2 regions of the Neobacillus sp. NPDC093127 genome follow, and region 1 is predicted to be linked to the other one. Evidence: riboswitches for the same ligand, from Rfam matches in the RefSeq annotation. Region 1 holds a riboswitch; the other holds the start of a gene.
The links. Region 1 has a riboswitch for cyclic di-GMP ahead of ACIQCO_RS10610 (DUF192 domain-containing protein). Riboswitches for the same ligand answer to the same signal wherever they lie in the genome.
Positions count from the first base shown of each region.

Region 2: it holds a riboswitch for cyclic di-GMP, as region 1 does, so the genes downstream of both, ACIQCO_RS16780 (anti-repressor SinI family protein) here and ACIQCO_RS10610 (DUF192 domain-containing protein) in region 1, are expected to answer to the same signal.

Region 1 is NZ_JBIVOP010000006.1:125,513-134,920, forward strand. It holds gene ACIQCO_RS10575 (TadA family conjugal transfer-associated ATPase) at 1-32, opposite strand, end outside; gene ACIQCO_RS10580 (CpaE/TadZ family protein) at 47-892, opposite strand; gene cpaB (Flp pilus assembly protein CpaB) at 934-1,611, opposite strand; gene ACIQCO_RS10590 (pilus assembly protein TadG-related protein) at 1,622-2,539, opposite strand; gene ACIQCO_RS10595 (TadE/TadG family type IV pilus assembly protein) at 2,552-2,935, opposite strand; gene ACIQCO_RS10600 (A24 family peptidase) at 2,932-3,429, opposite strand; gene ACIQCO_RS10605 (Flp family type IVb pilin) at 3,519-3,695, opposite strand; gene ACIQCO_RS10610 (DUF192 domain-containing protein) at 3,712-4,053, opposite strand; cyclic di-GMP riboswitch class I at 4,188-4,274, opposite strand; gene ACIQCO_RS10615 (spore germination protein) at 4,560-4,781, shown strand; gene ACIQCO_RS10620 (spore germination protein GerPB) at 4,799-5,038, shown strand; gene gerPC (spore germination protein GerPC) at 5,197-5,814, shown strand; gene ACIQCO_RS10630 (spore gernimation protein GerPD) at 5,811-6,017, shown strand; gene ACIQCO_RS10635 (spore germination protein GerPE) at 5,998-6,387, shown strand; gene ACIQCO_RS10640 (spore germination protein) at 6,447-6,665, shown strand; gene addA (helicase-exonuclease AddAB subunit AddA) at 6,708-9,408, opposite strand, start outside.
Region 2 is NZ_JBIVOP010000012.1:67,053-76,460, reverse strand. It holds gene ACIQCO_RS16800 (YtxH domain-containing protein) at 1-129, opposite strand, end outside; gene ACIQCO_RS16795 (DUF1128 domain-containing protein) at 362-586, shown strand; gene map (type I methionyl aminopeptidase) at 627-1,376, opposite strand; gene ACIQCO_RS16785 (helix-turn-helix domain-containing protein) at 1,668-1,997, shown strand; gene ACIQCO_RS16780 (anti-repressor SinI family protein) at 2,073-2,204, opposite strand; cyclic di-GMP riboswitch class I at 2,235-2,326, opposite strand; gene ACIQCO_RS16775 (carbohydrate kinase family protein) at 2,583-3,560, opposite strand; gene ACIQCO_RS16770 (hypothetical protein) at 4,072-4,272, shown strand; gene hutH (histidine ammonia-lyase) at 4,315-5,838, opposite strand; gene ACIQCO_RS16760 (DNA topoisomerase III) at 6,167-8,356, opposite strand; gene ACIQCO_RS16755 (MDR family MFS transporter) at 8,484-9,408, shown strand, end outside.

The DNA of each region.
Region 1 (9,408 bases):
TTTTTTTCTTGAAGTCTATTTAAGAGACTCATTCATCCAACCCACCTTACGAACGTTTCTTGGAAAAAAGCTTTGATAATGGTGAATGACCTTTTTTTGCTTTCTTGGAACTCGGACTAGGACCGCCCGAAATTAATTCAGCCATTTTAAAGACACCCTTGGCCACTTCTGATTTTGCGTACTTCATTACAAATGGAACACCTAAATTAATCGACTGCGAACAAATTTGAAAATCATTTGGGATATAAATAGGATTGGGTACAGCTAAAATTTTGGCTGCATCCTCCGCTTTAATCACACTGTCCATATTTGCTCGGTTAACTATGATCTTAACCCTTGACCTTAGCCCCAGCAGGTCGAGAGTTTCAAGGTAGAGCTTCGTATTTTTTAAGGAAGCCATCTCCAAATTCGTTATCACAAGGACTTGGTCGGCTCTTTCAAGAATTCTTAGTGATTGCTCATGTAAACCAACAGGCGTGTCAACAACCACGTAATCATGTTGGGAGATCATCACATCCAAAATTTTATTAACTGCTTCATTCGTAATTAAGTCGGCAAATTCCGGGCGCTCAGGTGCTGAAAGGACTCTTACTCCGCTTTCATGTACAGCTAAATAATTATTGAGACTAGGGCCATCAAGTGACTGTAGAACTTCCAACACTTCTTTAACAGTTAAGGAGAATTTCAAATCCATGGCAAGGTTAACGTCACCGAACTGAAAATCACCATCCAAAACACTAACAGTAAAGTTATTTTTCATTAACGCTACGGCTAAATTAACGGTTAAGGTAGTACGACCAATCCCGCCTTTTGGGCTGCAAACAGCTATTATTTTTCCACCCTGTGGGTTACTATTCATTTGTTCGGTTTGCATTTCAACTGGGCTTGTCATGAATCGTCACCTTCCAAAAGCTTTACTGTTTTTTGAGCTTTTTATTCTCTAACTAATGGTCGTTTATTCAGAATGAAATGAATTTTCCCCTCTTCTTTTGCATTAACAAGCTTCATGGCATCTTCCGGCTTTAACTCTATGGTTATTGAACTATATTCTGTATAAGGCTCCTTTGTATCTTCCGGCGTCAGCATTTTTCTTCCTACCGCTAAGACCCTTACCTGCTTCAGCAAAATCATCGATTGCGATACAGGTTGCTTAGCTGGATCCATCGTTATTTTCGTAAAAATTACATCTACTTCGTCCTCAGGCTCAATTAGGTTTGTAACCGATTGATTAATATCAACTCCGATTGAAATCGCCCGGTAGCCCTCCTTCACCTTTCTTGAAACATAGACTCCTTCTTCCTTCTCAGTGCCAAGCCGATGTGAAAGCACCGGTTCGCCTTTTTCAATCATCGAGTTGGCAAGCTTTCCTTCTGCTTCCGGAATTGTTTTGACTCCTTCGGGGAGGGCACTATTTTCCGGCATTTGCACAATTTCAAGCTTAGCTGATGAAATCTTTTCATTCTTTTCGATTCTTTCTTTTGCTACCACTACAGCTACCGTTTGAATAGCAGTGGTCTTTTCAGTCTTCATTTGCTTTGTATATTGGAAAAACAAAAAGGTTGTAATGATCCCCATAATAAGTGATAGCATTAAGACCATTTTTGATTTCATATTGCCTCACCTACTCCGTTAGTCGTATGCTGTATGCTCCTCGGTCCTTAGCACCCTCAACATATGTGCCTTCCCCTGCTCTTTTGATAAAGACTCCTGTAATAGAGGTATCGTTTGTACTCATGGGCGTTGTGATATAAAAATAGGCAAAACCTGTCACCTGTATTTGTTTCATTTGACCACTGGTATAATTATAAGGTTTATAGACAAGGACAAGTATAATCCTTGAACATTGACGGAGACTGTAATCACCAGGGGGCTGAGAGCAGCCATTGACCCGCTGATTAATCACATCTCTCGTTTTTCCGGCAATATTTCCCGTTTCTGTATTAATAATATCGTTGATCCTTATCTCAGATTGATAGCCATCACGTAAGTTTTGTTCATATGTCTTTGCCCCTGGCCCGCCAAGAGCTAAGACCCCAAAATTCCCTGATATCGAGTCTGATGAATCAACCTTTAATTTATATTCTTTATAATATTGTAGTGAAATACTTTCATCGATTCCTAACGGTGCTGCCCCGATTGACTTTCCAATCGCATTCAATCCGGAAGCCGCACGTGCCTTTACATTCACTTTCTCTATTCCAAACAGGCGGGCAAATGTAAGATTCACTGGTTTCGTTAACGTTAACGCCACCTTTTCCCCCATCTTAATATCTAGCTTCGACATAGCGGTTGTGTCCTTATGTGCATTTAAGATTGTTTGAACCGTACCGGTCACCTTTTGCTCAGTGGTTGTAAGCTCCTGCGCTCCTGAAAGAACAGCAGCATTGGCTTCTTTTTGCAATTGGCTTTTTTTCATATAGAGTAAACTTCCATCTAATGCTAAGCCCGCTATGAACAAGATAACCATTAAGGAGATTGCGCCAAAGAAAAGGGTATTTCCTTGTTCTTCCTTTACGATTCTTTTTATTACCTGAAGCACTACATTCACCCCCTATTCAACGCGAATCGTGGAATCCGTTTCAATCAAAAATTTTGAAGGGAAAAGCTTTGAAACAAACGGTGTATAAAATTGAAAAGGATAGCGTAGCGTTACTTTGACATAATCCCCCGATTTCCTGACCGTATCTTTGGGCGCTATATCCACCTGCAATTTGGTCGTATCGCCTAAATGTACATAGTTATGGGCGAAGGAAGAGATGGCTGTGTCTTTTTTACCTAAACCGCCAAGGCGAACGGTTTCCTGAGCAGCCATATGCAAATGGGCATAGGAGTACGTTAAACGTCCAAAATCTAGAATTCCAACTAAAATTAATAAAAATATCGGAAGTAAAAGAGCTGTTTCTACCATCGATTGGCCGCGCTCATCCCGTTTCATACTGAGAGCACCCCAGGGAAAAAAATTTGGAATACGGCACCTGCGGCAATCGCAACTCCGTATGGAAAGGTTGTTTTATCTTCAAAAAGAGAAAGCCGGACTCCATGCCTGAGACCTTGGAAAAAGTACAGGATTCGAGTCAAGAAGCCTTTGCGAAATAGGAGGACAAAAATAGCGATGATCCCACCTGCTAAAGCCATATAAATAGAGGCCATCAACACGAAGCCAATCCCTTTTATTCCGCCAATAACGGCAAGAAGCTTTACATCACCTGCACCCATGCCGCCAAGAAGATAAGGGATTAATAAAATGCCTAAACCAACTGCGGTACCCAGAAGAACGTCTGTAACACCTTGTATTCCCCCGATAAAGGCATGAAGAATTAATGCTGCTAATAAAAACGGAAATAACACAGCATTGTAGATTTTTCGTTCCTTCAGGTCAGTAATGACACATATGATTAGCAGAACGATTAATAAACTAGAACTCCACACAATGCCTTCTCCTTTCAAGAAAAGAGCCTCACGTTTGGTTTGAACGCAAGGCTGTATAGTACTTTATTTCCAACTTATTTCTAAATGGATTAGCTGCCAGCTCCTGAAATTGCAGTGACTGCTCTATTAAACAAAGATTCGATTTCTGTGCGCATTGTAATAAGTACCGCTACAACCCCAACCGCAATAAGTCCTAACACCAACCCATACTCAGTCATCCCTTGTCCTTGTTCTTCCGTTAATAAAGCTTTCATTTTTTTCATCATTTGTAAAAACCCCTTTTCATTTAGTAGTTAGATAATTTCCGATTTTCGTTCCTGTTTCGCGTATCGTTCCTGCAGGCAGTTCTAATACGGACTGTGCTTTTCTGTGAAACTTCCCAACTTTTGCAGGCTTTACCGTTTCGTCCAAGCCGACAATTTCAAACTCTTTGCTTAAGTAAATAACATCGATGGAATAGTTCATGAAGTAGGTATGAATGGATTGGCAGGGTTGGATTAACAAGCCGTGTCCTGCTGGCAAGCTTTTCGAAAACATCAGCCCTTTTAATCGTTTAAAAAAGGTGTCCGCTGCTGTAACCTGGCTGGCCAGTTCCGCTCCGTTTGACAGATTCACGACTTTCACTGATTTTCACCTCCGGAAAATTGAAATAACCCCGCCTTTACCGAAAGGGGGGTTAATAAACATAGAACATCAATGAACACATAGGCATACACCCATGCAGACAATAGAATATCTAATATGAAACACCCTGATCTTTCGGTAACTGGCTGGCGTAGTGCTTTCGCACCTTAGCCCCTGTAGCTTTGCGTCACTGATTTTCATCAGCTTTGCCTTTATCGAGATTCAGTGTTTATTTTTCCAACTGATCTCTTACTCACATAATAGTACGTTTTAACCTTATCGAATATCCTACTAAATTCTCATTTTATATCGAATATAATAGGTAATTATACCTATTTTTATATTAATACCCTAACAAATTACGCGATTGGTGCGAATATAGTTATTTTTTCAGATGGTAATGGTAATTTTCTTCTGGGGATTTCCACCTAAATTAGGCGAACGAATCACATTACAATCGCCCATACATAGGATATAAAGAGAAATAATCATAAAGGGTGTTGTTCATGCCAGCGATTGTTGGAGTTGCACAGGTCATTACACTTGGGAATAGTTCTGTTTTTCACATTGGCGATGTCTATAAAATAATGCCATTTGCTACGGCTAAAACATTCTCAGGAGCTGGTTCCTTTAACACTGGTGATCAAGTAGATGTTAACAATAGATTAAGTTCAACGAATACTTCAGATCCGGATGTTATTGATCAAAATAATTTCCTTAATATGTAATGAACGGGTGGTCTTTCATGAATTTTTATATCCAGCAGTCCATTCAGATACATTTCATAAAAATTGGCGGGATTACCAATTCCTCTGTCCTGCAAATCGGGAGTGCTGGAATCATAAAGCCTAGTGCCCATCTATACAATACGGGGGGCTTCACAAAACCGGCGCCAGCAGGAATAAAACCAGGAGGACAAATCGTGGGTGAAATTCAGGAGCAATTATTAGCACCTGCAGTCCCTTTGCAAGCCCCAGTCAGATAAGAACAAAAAGCGTAAGTGCCTTGGTCAGCCCCTTCTCCTAGACAATTAGAAAACCTTGTCCGCCTTATGAACTTGTGGAAAATCAGCAAATCCAAATGAGTTGCTGCATATAGTTAGAACACAAGCAGAAAAGGCGATTCGCAGACGAGGTGATTTACGTGTATCAGGATGTTTACCAATACCTTCAATGGCTGCAGATGTGTATTCAAGCACAAGAAAAGAGGATTGCGGTTTTAGAACAGACCATTCAAAAGTTTCAGGGTGAGTTGAAACAAGTAAGGGAAAAGCCAACCATTCATGTAGATACAATTGAATATAAATTTGATCAATTGAAGGTCGAGACCCTTGAAGGTACTCTAAATATTGGCTTAAATCCTAACGACATGTCCGGAATAGAGGACTTTTCCGTACAAAATCAATCATTAAAAACCCCATTTTCCCCTAAAGATCAAATGCGATTATCAATGGAAATTGAAGAGAGCATTCATGAATATTTAGAAACTGACTTACCACTAATCATTGCTGATACGCAAAGGAACTTGGCCATTCCGCCAAATGAATCCTACTTATCCTTTATTAAGGAAGATATCATCAAACAACTTCCAAACAGGATTAACTATCATCTAACAGCGAATACAGCCAATGCACATTCCGCTAATCAGACCATACCCATTGAGAAAAGAGTCATTGAAGCAATAAAACAGGAAATTCAAAATGGTGTCCTAGCCTTTTTAAATAATTTACCTGAGAATGTGAAAGGAATGAAGATGGAATGAACTTTGAAGTTTATAACCGCGTCCTCCATGTCGATCATATTAAAATCACAGCTGTGGCGAGCTCCTCAGTATTTATGATTGGAGATACGGAAACCATTCAACTGACATCTGCGTTTGACACACCGCCAGAGTCATTAATAATTGGGCCATTTGTCCCGTTAGAACGGGATGTGACCCCTGGCTATGCTGACCCGAACCTCTAGTGTCGACAGCCTGCAAGTAAAGCAGGTAGCATTCTGCTCCGTTATTCAGTTAGGAGATTCATGTATCCTTAATGGATTCTCGAGAGCACTTGCAGTGCAAAGGGAAGCAGAAATATTCTTCGGAGACGAAGGAAACTTTCCTTCCTATCCAGTATTTAAAAGGCCACTGCCATTGCCGCCAATCACTGAAAAAATTTCTATCGTACGACATAATCTAAATCCGATTATAAAAGTTAATAAGATTAATGTCATTGCCGTTTCTTCTTCATCGATTTTACATGTTGGCAACAGTCAAACAGTATCGATGGAGGTTAGAGTAAAGCATATCCGCCAGCTTCTGCTAGAAGGTCATGAACAGGACATAAGATAACCGCATATGTTACTGTAAAGCAAAAACCTGGATAGTTCATATGGAAAAGGATGTTTTTTATGCCAGCGATTATTGGTCCAGTTCAAATCATTAATGTAGGCGGAGGTATTGTTCAGTTTGGAGATACGCTTTATATCTCTCCAAAAAGCAGCACGAAAACCTTTGCCGGCTCTGGAGGATTTAATACCGGCGGCTTCATTATCACGAATAATGGGATTAGTGGTACAAATACACTTGATACGAATTTAATTGATCAGCCGATTGCAGGTAACAATTAAAAAATGACATAAACCTTCACGGTCTATGTCATTTTTTTGTTCTTACTCGACTTTTAAAATATGAGCCCCATCAAAGAAAAATAAATATCTTTCCGTGACTTTTCTGTTCCAAATTTGTTGGATGGCCTTTGTATATAAATTAATTTGGAGCCTGTACCTGTCTTCAAGGATTGGTTTGGCTTGGTCAAATCCGCCTTTGTAACGGCCAGTTATTCCATCTGATTTATAATCAATCAATACTAAACCCTTTTCATCCTCAAGAATGCAGTCAATTATCCCTTGGACAAAAATCGATTCGTCATCCCCTATCCAACCTGGGTAAACTTCATGGGCAGGTAACGAAAGGGTAAACGGAATCTCCCGATGGATAGCTTTAGCTTGAAAATATCTTTGCCCTAAATGGGAGTTGAAAAATTGAACAATCAATTTGCTGTCAATGACTTCAGCCTGCTCAGGGGTTAACAATTCATTTTGGATCATCCAGATTACCTGTGCGTTAATCGTTTCTTCACTAACTTTCTGAGTCAAATCGACATGCTGCATCACCATATGCATGGCTGTCCCCCGCTCAGCAGGGCTTAAAGATTTCTCCTGCATGAACTTAGGCCGTTTGCTGATTGACTTTTTAAAGCGGCGAACTAGCTCGGTACCACTTTGCTCGTCCACCATTTCCCTTTGGCGCTTCATTTCAGAAACCGATTGTTTGGAGCGGTGGACTGCAGCACTTGAAAAGGCATAGTCCCATGTCAGCCGGTCCTTTACCTCAGCGGCGAAAACTGAAGCTGCCGGGACCGTTTGTCCATTTTTGACTCGCTCCAAGAATTGATCGTCTTCCTCTTTTACCGCCATTTCTTGTTTTTGGATTTCTTCTGCATTCATTAAAGAAATTTTCCAGGAGGAAGGATGTCGAGTGATTTCTTCCGGAACAAACATATTGGTCTCTCCTGTCACCCTTAAATCGGTGCAATCATGATGACGGATAAGCGCTCTTCCAACCCAATCGATATAACTCATTGCCGACGCTCGCTCATAATCCTTTAACAGCCATTCTGTATTAGATAAAACGTCATTCCATTGGTCGATTTTTTTCATGGCATCTTTTAGTGTTGCTGTCATGTAGAGCTTTTCTTTAGCCCTCGTCATGGCTACATATAAAACGCGCATTTCCTCGGCTAGCATTTCCATTTTCTTCTTACGCTTAAATGCAAGCTGCGGCAGCGATGGATAGGAAATCCGTTTTTCAGCATTTACATACTTTGCCGCAAATCCGTATTCTTTATCGAGCATATATGGTTTACGAATATCAGACATATTAAAGTTCCTCGCCATTCCAGCGATAAACACAATGGGAAATTCAAGTCCCTTACTACTATGAATGGTCATAATCCGGACTACATCCTCCTGCTCGCCAAGTGCCCTTGCTGCCCCGAGGTCATCTCCTCTTTCTGTCATCCGCTCGATAAAGCGTAAAAATCGAAACAGTCCGCGGAAAGAGGTTTGTTCATATTGCCGCGCCCTGTCATATAAGGCTCTCAAATTTGCCTGGCGCTGCTTTCCTCCAGGCAGTCCGCCGGCAAAATCATAGAACTGTGTATCTCGGTAGAGCTGCCAAATAAGTTCAGACAGCGCCCCTTGACGCGCAATGCCCCGCCACTCTTTTAGTAAGTCATAAAACTGGCGGACCTTTTCATAAAAAAACTCCGTAGCTTCGGCCTCCTTACTCCTGCAAAAGGAAGAAACCGCCTCCCAAAACGAGCCTCGTTTTTGATGGATGCGAATTTTTGCCAGTTCCTCCTCGTTCAAACCAACGATAGGCGACCGTAGTACAGACGCTAACGGAATGTCCTGGAAGGGATTATCAATAACCCGAAGCAGCGCCATCATCACTGCCACTTCCGTTGCTTCAAAATAACCAGTTGATAGGTTCGCATATATCGGAATCCCTTGTTGCTTAAACTCCTCTATGATTTGTGGCGCCCACGTCATCGAACGAAGCAGAATCACCACATCCCGATACATCATCGGCCTGCTGGACTTCGTTTTCGCATGATAAACCGGTGCTCCGTTTGCGACCAGCTCTTTAATTTTCGCCGCCATCACTCTTGCTTCTAATTGAGACTGTTCAAGATCAGCCGCATCAAACTCGGCAGGCAGCTCCGCTTCCGACTCTGCTTCACTATCTGAAAGTGTTTCAATTGTTTCAGCCTTTTGATCAATCAGCATGACCTCTACTGGAAACAGCTCATCCTCAGGATATGGTGCACCATTTCGTAATTCGGCCGCCTCATCGTAGTCAATTTCGCCGACCTTGACGCCCATGATTTGTTTGAATAAATAATTGGTGCCATCGAGAACTTCTTTGCGGCTTCTGAAATTACGGGCTAAATCAATTCGGAGTCCTGATGCCTCGCCATCCACCCTAAAGCGGCTATACTTTCCTAAAAAAAGATTGGGCTCAGCCAAACGGAAACGATAGATGGATTGCTTGACATCTCCGACCATGAACAGGTTGCCATTCTGCTCTTCTTCTTTTGTTACCAGCCGTAAAATCGTTTCCTGCACCATATTTACGTCCTGATACTCATCACAATATACCTCGTTAAAGTGCTTTTTATATGCAAGTGCTGCTTCCGATGGAAGAAATTCTCCTTCAGCCGAAATTTCTTCTGTCAATATGTCCAAACAGTAATGCTCCAAATCGGAGTAGTCAACAAGACCTTTTTCTCTTTTTACCTTTTCAAAA
Region 2 (9,408 bases), on a different contig from region 1:
AACCTTGCTGGATGTTTTTTGAACGTTTTCCTTCATTGCCAGCCTTGTTTGTTTATCTAAAAGGCTGATTGCTCCGCCGGCGATAGCACCGATTAGCATTCCCTTCCAGAATTGATTTTTCTTCGTCATCTTAAACTCTCCTTCCACAATCATAATTATCATTAATCTTTCTCTAATGAAAATAGCAGCAAAATAAGCTCATCTTTATTTTGCTTTATATCAATTCCCTTTTGCAAGCCCGTCCAAACTTTTATTTGCTATCACCGGAAAAAGTAATGCCTCTACTTCAAAGAATGTTTGTATTGACAGATGCTTTTTAACATGAAAAGATGGGAATATTAATTCGGAAAGGGTGGCCGAAATGAATTTATCACAAAAATCTGTTGAAAATGTCGAATATATGATTGAACAAATAAAGGAAAAATTAAAGGTCCTCAACCTTGGAGCCATTAAACCGTCTCACTTTGATGAAGAAATGTACGAGGAATTAAAGGAAATTTATGAGATGGTCCTAAGGAAAAACTCTTTTAGTCCTAATGAAATGCAGGCATTAGTGGAAGAATTGGGTAGTCTAAGAAAGAAATAAGTAAAAACCCGTTATTTTTACTGAATAACGGGTTTTTTGCTTATTTTTGATCGGTTAGGATAATCGGGCCGTCCTTCGTAATTGCGAGTGTATGCTCATATTGAGCTGAATTTTTACCATCAAGGGTCCGGGCTGTCCAGCCGTTATCATCCATTTTTGTTTGGTACCAGCCGACATTGACCATCGGTTCAATTGTAAAAACCATTCCCTCTTTAATTCTCGCACCTTTACCAGGCAATCCATAATGTGGAACATCCGGTTTCTCGTGAATCACGGCGCCAATCCCGTGTCCGATAAAGTCTCTTACAACTGATAGTCCTTCACTTTCAACATATTTTTGAATCGCATGGCCAATATCACCTATCCGATTTCCCACTACCGCCTGTTCAATTCCCTTGTAAAGAGCTTCCTTCGTCACTTTTAATAAATGGTCTGTTTCCTCGGAGACCTTGCCAACTGCATATGACCAAGCAGAATCAGCTAAGGCTCCATTGTATCTGACCACCATATCAATCGTTACAATGTCGCCCTCTTTTAACGGCTCCTTCCTCGGAAAGCCATGACAAATTTCATCATTAACGCTTGCACACGTTGCATACTCGTAGCCTTTATAGCCTTTCTGTTCCGGCGTTGCTCCTTTTTGTCTTAGAAATTCATCAACAAACTCTTCAATCTCCCACGTTGTAACACCTGGCTTAATTAATTTTGCAATTTCTTTATGACAGGCTGCCAGAATTTCTCCTGCTTTTTGCATGGCTTCAATTTCTCGTTGTGATTTAAGGACAATCATATTATTCCCTGCCTTTTTGAATTAATATTATGTATAATGAACCATATTGTTCTTCTTAGAACATTTTCCGCGTTAAAATAATACTTTAGACTATGGCAACACTTTTAATAGTAACTCTAACCCATGATTTTTTCAAAATTTCTATCCTGCTTGAATTGCTCCGAAACAAAAAATTCCAATGTTCAACATTTTGTAATATTCCGTCGTTCTTTATATGGTACTTTCTCATTCTTTTTGGTAGAATTAATATAACAACAATAACAATAATAATAATTAGGTGTGTGAGAATCAATGATTGGTGACCGCGTAAAAAAATTCCGCTCAGAAAAGAAAATGTCACTATCCGAACTTGCTGAACAGGCGGGCGTTGCTAAATCTTATTTAAGTTCACTTGAGAGAAACCTGCAAAAGAATCCTTCGATTCAATTTCTTGAAAAAATTGCAGCAGTCTTAAATCTTCCCGTTGAACATTTAATCCATGAACAAATTGATAAGGACCAATTAGACAGTGATTGGATGAACCTAGTCAAAGAGGCCATGAATTCTGGTGTTTCAAAAGAACAATTTCGTGATTACCTTGAATTTAATAAATGGCGGAACAAACAAAATAGTGACCATTAGAATACAAGAAAAAAGCATTCTACAAATTGCAGGATGCTCTTCTTTTTTATGTAATTGCTCAATTGTTATTCGTGATTACTTTAATCCTCCATGTTGATTAAAGAAGTCACGAACCTCTTCTATGGATAGTCCAAGTTCCTTCGCTTCTAATATAAGGGTCATCCATTCCTGATCGATAACATCAACCTCTTTTTCAGTAATAACCAATATCCTCACCCCTAAAATACCATTCGTATTTCAGGCATCCCGGCCATCATAGCAAGCATATCGCCTGCCTTAGATCCTTGGCTTTGCGTCCCTGCTTTTCAACAGGTTTGCCTTTTTCTGATCCTATTCTCCCCAGGGCATCACCGATTACCTATCCCATAAACAAATAACCAGGCCTTTTTTCATAATTACAATTGATATCCTCATTATATCTAGTTCTTTTCTAACAGGTTGTTATATTTTGTCATTTTCTTTGAATTTTCACACTTCTTTTTACTACAAATTGTGACAAATTTCTACAAAAATACCCATTCCTCTTATAATTTTTGTAAAAAAAAGGGAGGAGAATTCTTATCAAAATTCCCTCCGATTTTCTTATTATCGATGGCTTAGCCCCTTGCTAAAGTATTTCTGAAATGTTTCAAGTAATTTTTGCTGGTTCAAATCGGGGTGGACTGTTTCACTCGTTTGGACTGTAATCATTGAACAAGAAACACCAATTTTGCAGGAATCTTCTGTATTAAGGCCTTTTAAATAGCCAAATAGGATTCCGGAAATAAGTGCATCCCCTGCTCCTGTTACATCTACAATCGGAACACTTGGAGGTACGATTGCTCCCGCTTCCCCATTGTTTGTAAAATAAATTAAGCCTTTTTCATTCCTAGTAATAACTACTCTCTCTACACCACTTTTTAAAATTATTTCTGCTGCTCGATAGAAGTCCCCTTCGGAAATAATTTCTAATTTTGAAAGAGCTTCTGCTTCTTTATGATTGGCAATCAGCCAGGTTACACCATCCAAGGAGTCCGGCAATTTAGCAGTTTTAGCTGCTGACACTGTGGCAATACATATAGGTATTCCCTCTTCGTTACTGCAATTAATCACTTCATTGATTACTTCAGCGGGAAAATTCGTATCTAATAGAATCATTTTTGCATTTTGAATATGGGGCCAATTTTTATTAAAAAAGGAGTCTTCAACCTCATCATAAATAGCCATGTCTGCAAAGGCGACGGCCATTTCACCTTCTTCATCTAGCACTGCTGTATAAGTTCCCGTGGATTTCCCATCGATAATTTCGGTTAGATTTATATCTGCGAATTTATTTGTGTTTTGCAACAGCCATTCCCCATCCGCATCGGATCCAATAAAGGCTAATAAGGAAGCATTAAGGCCAAGGCGCCCAGCGTTTTCCGCCACATTACGTGCAACACCGCCTCTGGATTTCGTGCTAATCGCAGGATTCGAAGTCCCATACTCTAATTGTTTCAGTGCCTGTATTTTCCGGTCCACATTGGCACCGCCAATACAAAGAACTTTCTTTTCTTCCAAAATTATTGCATTCTGTTTCATCATTGTCGTAATCACTCCTCTATGACCATATTGAGTTATGTCAGAAACGCAATAATATTCTCTACTTATAACTATTAGATACTAATCCTTGAAATCCTCTTGTATATTAATGGAAAATAAGGGGATAAAAGCCGATAAAACCGCTAGGTATGCAGTAGTAGAACTTATTTTCATTATTTATGACAAAAAGATTTGTCTAAAATCTGACAATTAGAATATAATGTAAACAACACCTAAATATACTTAATATTCGGAATAATGGTGGTGAAGCAATGCTATGACACTTATTCATGTGTTAAACTTTTCAATCCCGATTGCCTTTATTGTATTTGCTGGTTTTCTGCTTGATCGGATGTGCAAACCTGATAAACCAATTAAAAAAGCTGGTGAAGAGTAATCTATTTTTAAATAGTCTCTTTCACACAGCTTTTTCTTTTTCGAGGAAAGAACAATAAGTAATTATTTCACTACTCTTAGGGAATGCTATTTGGGTAGATGAAAGGAGTGCTTTAGTATGTCACGTGGAGAACATTTTGAACACAAAAAGAAAAACCATCCTGGTAATTTCCCTAAGGACAGTCTAACGGAGAAACATGTAAAGGAAGCAATTGGGGATGAAGAATTCATTGTAACCCAGGAAGCTTTTAAAAATAGAGTAGAAGAAGAGGATGCGCGGGGAGATACCGCCCGCTTGCTGCCGGATCAAACAGAGTAAAGGCGTGGTTATTTTCACGCCTTTTTCTGTGTCAAAAGATTCTTAGTATTGACCTTCTATACTTAAACTTCTAATAAATTGCGAAAACTCAATTGTCTTTAACCACTCTGCCGCTTTTTCAATATCTTTCGAGAATACACGATCTTTTTTAATGGAAGGAACCTGCTCGCGTCCTTTTTCATAGAAGAGCTTCGTATGGCTTGCCATTTTTTCGACACCGCGAATTTCCACTGCCTGCATTGCACAAATCAATTCAATCGCCAGCACCCTTCTTGCGTTCTGGATAATTTGATAGGCATGCCTTGAGGCAATCGTTCCCATGCTGACATGATCCTCCTGATTGGCCGAGGAAGGAATTGAGTCAACGCTGGCTGGATGTGCCAGTGTTTTATTTTCTGATACAAGAGCAGCTGCTGCATATTGCATAATCATTGCCCCGGATTGCAAGCCTGGTTCAGGACTTAGGAATGGTGGCAGGTCATTTAACTGCGGATTAACCAAGCGTTCAATCCGTCTTTCTGAAATATTCGCCAGCTCTGCTACTGCAATTTTCATAAAGTCCATTGCGAAGGCAATCGGCTGACCATGGAAATTCCCCCCGGAAATGACTTTTTCACCATCATCAAAAATTAATGGATTGTCAGTAGCAGCATTTATTTCGATTTCTAGTTTTTCTTTTACATAATCAAGAACCTGCCAAGAAGCCCCATGAACTTGTGGGATACAGCGAAGCGAATATGCATCCTGAACCCTAAGTTCCCCTTGCTGTGTTGTTAACAAACTGTCGCTTAAATACTGACGGATTCTTGCCGCAGTATAAATCTGCTGTTTATAGCCCCTTGCAATATGCACTTCTTCTGCAAAAGCGTCAATAATCCCGTTTAACCCCTCCATCGTCATCGACGCGATGAGTTCACTTTCATGTGCCAATTGCTCGGCTTCAAGGTAGCCGACAACCCCCATTGCTGTCATCGCCTGGGTCCCATTAATGAGTGCCAGGCCTTCCTTTGCCTCCAATGTTACTGGTAAAATCCCCTCTTGCCTTAGTGCATCGAGTGACTCCATCCGCTGTCCTTTGTAAAACACTTCACCTTCGCCGATTAATACTAAAGCTAAGTGGGAGAGCGGGGCCAAATCCCCGCTTGCCCCGAGTGATCCTTGCTGTGGAATAACCGGGATGATGTCGTGATTTACTAAGTCCAATAGTTTTTCAATAACAAGCGGTCTTATCCCGGAAAAGCCTTTTAATAATGCGTTGGCACGAAGGAGAACCATTGCTTTTGCCACATTCTCAGGAAACGGGTCGCCAACTCCGCAAGCATGGGAACGAATTAAGTTAAGCTGCAGGTCCTGCACATGATCCTTTTCAATAAGAACATCACTAAATTTTCCAAAGCCCGTGGTAATTCCGTAAACTACTTTTGATTCTGAAACAATTCTTTCAACTGCTTCGCGGCTCTTTGCAACAGCTTCCATGCTTTTTTCTGATGCGTTGACCTTTTGGCTGTGATATAAAACAGCTTTTATTTGCTCTAATGTTAAACTTCCACCTGTAAGTGTTATCATTTCTATCCCGCTCCTCTACCACTTTATCACAATAAAGAAAGAGGCTGGATTCCATATCAGATTAGATTTGGAGTCCAGCCTCTTTTATAAAAATTACCGAATATTGATCTGTCTTTTGGAGATGCCTCATCCTCATCGGTTATCATTCCATTCGATTAACTTTCATTCTAATAATTATTGTATGAGAAGAAAACCTTACCTGTCAATTAAATTTTCTGAATTTTAACACGATAACACTTTAGCAGGATAGTATATAAAAGGACTTTAACAAGTCCTTTTCTTTGAGAAAACATCATTTTTTGCCTAACAAACCCTTTTTTATGAAGATTTACTTTAATTTTAGTTTCTTTAAAGCATCTGCCAAAGCAGTATTAATTGGATCTTCTTCCTTGTTTTGGTTTTTCAAATATTTTTGTACAGTTCGTTTATCCACTTTACCGCCAGATTCTTTTTGACGGCGTGCTTGGAAAGCGGACAGTTTTTCACGGTGTCCACATTTACAAGCAAAGACTTGACCTTCACCTTCACCACGTAACTCAAGTTGTTTATGACATTTTGGGCAGCGTGCGTTTGTGACGCGGGAAACATTTTTACGATGTCCACATTCCCGATCTTGGCACACGAGCATTTTGCCCTTTTTTCCATTCACTTCAAGCATTGGTTTACCACAGTCTGGACAATTTTTTGTAGAAATATTGTCGTGCTTGTATTTTTTATCGCTTGCTTTAATTTCAGCAACAATTTCTTTTGTGTAGTTTTTCATTTCGCTGATAAACACGTCTTTTTTCAATTTGCCATGTGCAATTTGATCAAGCTTTTGTTCCCACTCAGCTGTTAAAGTTGGAGATTTAAGCTCCTCCGGCACTAAATCCAGCAATTGACGACCTTTAGAAGTCATATGAATGTCTTTGCCACGCTTTTCGATTAAGAATGAATTGAATAGCTTATCAATGATATCCGCGCGTGTAGCAACAGTACCAAGCCCACCCGTCGATTTTAAGGTATCGGCTAATTGTTTATTTTTCGTATCCATATATTTCGTTGGATTTTCCATTGCCGACAGTAATGTCGCCTCATTAAAACGACCAGGCGGCTTCGTTTGACCCGATGTTTGAGCGATTAGTTTTACGTTTAGGGTGTCGCCTTTTTCAATCCGAGGTAAAATCTGTTCTTTCAGATCATCACCTTCATCGTCTTCGTCAAGTCGATTATTGTAAACTTCCTTCCAACCAAGCGATAAAATGGTTTTTCCTCTAGCAACGAAGTTTTCCTCACCAATTTTTGCACGAAGCGTTAATTGCTCATACTCAAATGCCGGGAATAATACTGCTAAGAAGCGTTTAACGACCAAGTCATAAATTTTCCGTTCTTTATCTGTAAAAGCTGAAAAGTTCACATATCCTTCTGTAGGAATAATCGCATGGTGATCAGATACCTTGCTATCATCTACAAAAGATTTAGAAGCCTTGATGGGTTTTTTTAAGATTTTGCTTGTTAGTAAGCGATATTCACCAATTCCACATGCCCTCAGACGCTCTGGTATGGTTGGAACAATATCTGATGAGATAAACCTCGAGTCTGTCCTTGGGTACGTTAAAACTTTATGCTGCTCATACAGCTTTTGCATAATGTTTAACGTTTCCTTTGCAGAGTAACCAAAGATTTTGTTCGCATCGCGCTGTAGTTCTGTTAAATCATATAGACCTGGAGAAAAAGACTTCTTAGGTTTCTTTTCAATTTCCGTCACAATGGCATTTTGTTTTCCAAGTTTTTTTACAATCGCATCGAGTTTCTCTTTATCAAAACTGCGGCTGTTGCCTTTTACATCCTGCCATGTCAGCTTTAATTGGTCAGCTGTTTGGGCTTCAATGCCGTAATAGGTTTGTGCTTTGAAGTTTCTAATTTCGTCCTCACGAGCCGCAATCATCGCAACAGTAGGTGTTTGAACACGGCCGCAGTTTAGCTGTGCGTTGAACCTAGTTGTTAATGCACGTGTTGCATTAAGACCGATATACCAGTCAGCTTCTGAACGTGCGACAGCTGATGCATATAAATTTTCATACGCTGCGCCTGGCTTCAAGTTTGCAAAGCCGTCTTTAATCGCTTTATCCGTAACAGATGAGATCCATAGACGTTTAATTGGTTTATTGACTTTTGCTTTATCAATAATCCAACGTGCAACTAATTCTCCCTCTCTCCCTGCGTCTGTAGCCACGATTATTTCATTGACATCATTTCTAATCAGTTGACTTTTAACAGCATTAAACTGTTTTCCAGTCTGCTTAATGACTGTCAATTTCAAACGCTCAGGCAGCATTGGCAGATCTTCTAAATTCCAAGTTTTATATTTCACATCATAACTTTCTGGGTCAGCAAGTGTAACTAGGTGTCCTAGTGCCCACGTAACGATATATTTATTTCCTTCAAGATACCCGTTTCCTTTTTTATTACAATTAAGCACATGCGCAATATCACGTGCCACAGAAGGTTTTTCAGCAATGACAATACTTTTTACCATAGTTAAACATCCTTTCGAATTTCCATAAGTTAAATATAGCATACGTGCCTGCTTTTTTCCTTGTACTTACTTCCGGCTGGATAGTATGATAAAAAGGCGTGAAAATAGAGAAACGGGGATTTTTTATATGAGGATAAGGGATTGGGATTCAAATTTAAAGGTTCGCTTGTTTGGGGAAGCGATGATGAATATTACCTTTTGGATGTTCTTTCCGTTCTTAACGATTTATTTTGCGGAAGAGTTCGGTAAAAATAAAGCAGGATTATTATTAGTTTTTTCACAGGTTTTTTCCGTGATTGCTAATTTAATGGGTGGATATTGTGCCGACCGTTTTGGGAGAAAACGGATGATGGTTCTTTCTGCCATCGGGCAAGGACTTTCTTTCTTAGCCTTTGCCCTCGCTAGTTCACCATGGCTTCAATCCCCTTGGATGGGCTTTGTTTCGTTTGCATTTGCCGGTGTGTTTGGATCCTTTTACTGGCCTGCGAGCCAAGCGATGGTAGCCGATGTCGTGGCCGAAAAGGACCGAAGCAATGTATTTGCCATTTTTTATACGTCCATTAATATTGCGGTGGTAGTCGGTCCGATATTGGGAGCTATTTTCTATGTTCAATATCGCTTTCAGCTGTTGCTTGTAGCAGGAGCAGTGTGTATGTTCCTGGGGCTAATCCTGGCAAAATGGACGCGGGAAACCGCACCAATTCAAAAAAAAGCAACTATTTCCAGCGACGGGAAATGGTACTACTTTTTACTTAACCAACTACGAGATTATCGCCTCATTATTAAGGATAAAACCTTTCTATTATTTATCCTTGCAGGGGTTTTAGCCGGACAGACATTTATGCAATTGGACTTATTAATTCCAGTTTATATTAAGGATTTTGTCAAAAATCAAAGTCTTTTTTCCATTGGGAATTGGTCGTTCGCTGTGAAGGGTGAGCAGGCATTTGGAATTGTCCTGGCTGAAAATGGCTTCCTTGTTGCCCTATTTACTGTTTTTGTAACGAAGTGGATGGGAAAATATTCTGAAAGAAACGTGTTTGTCCTCTCCT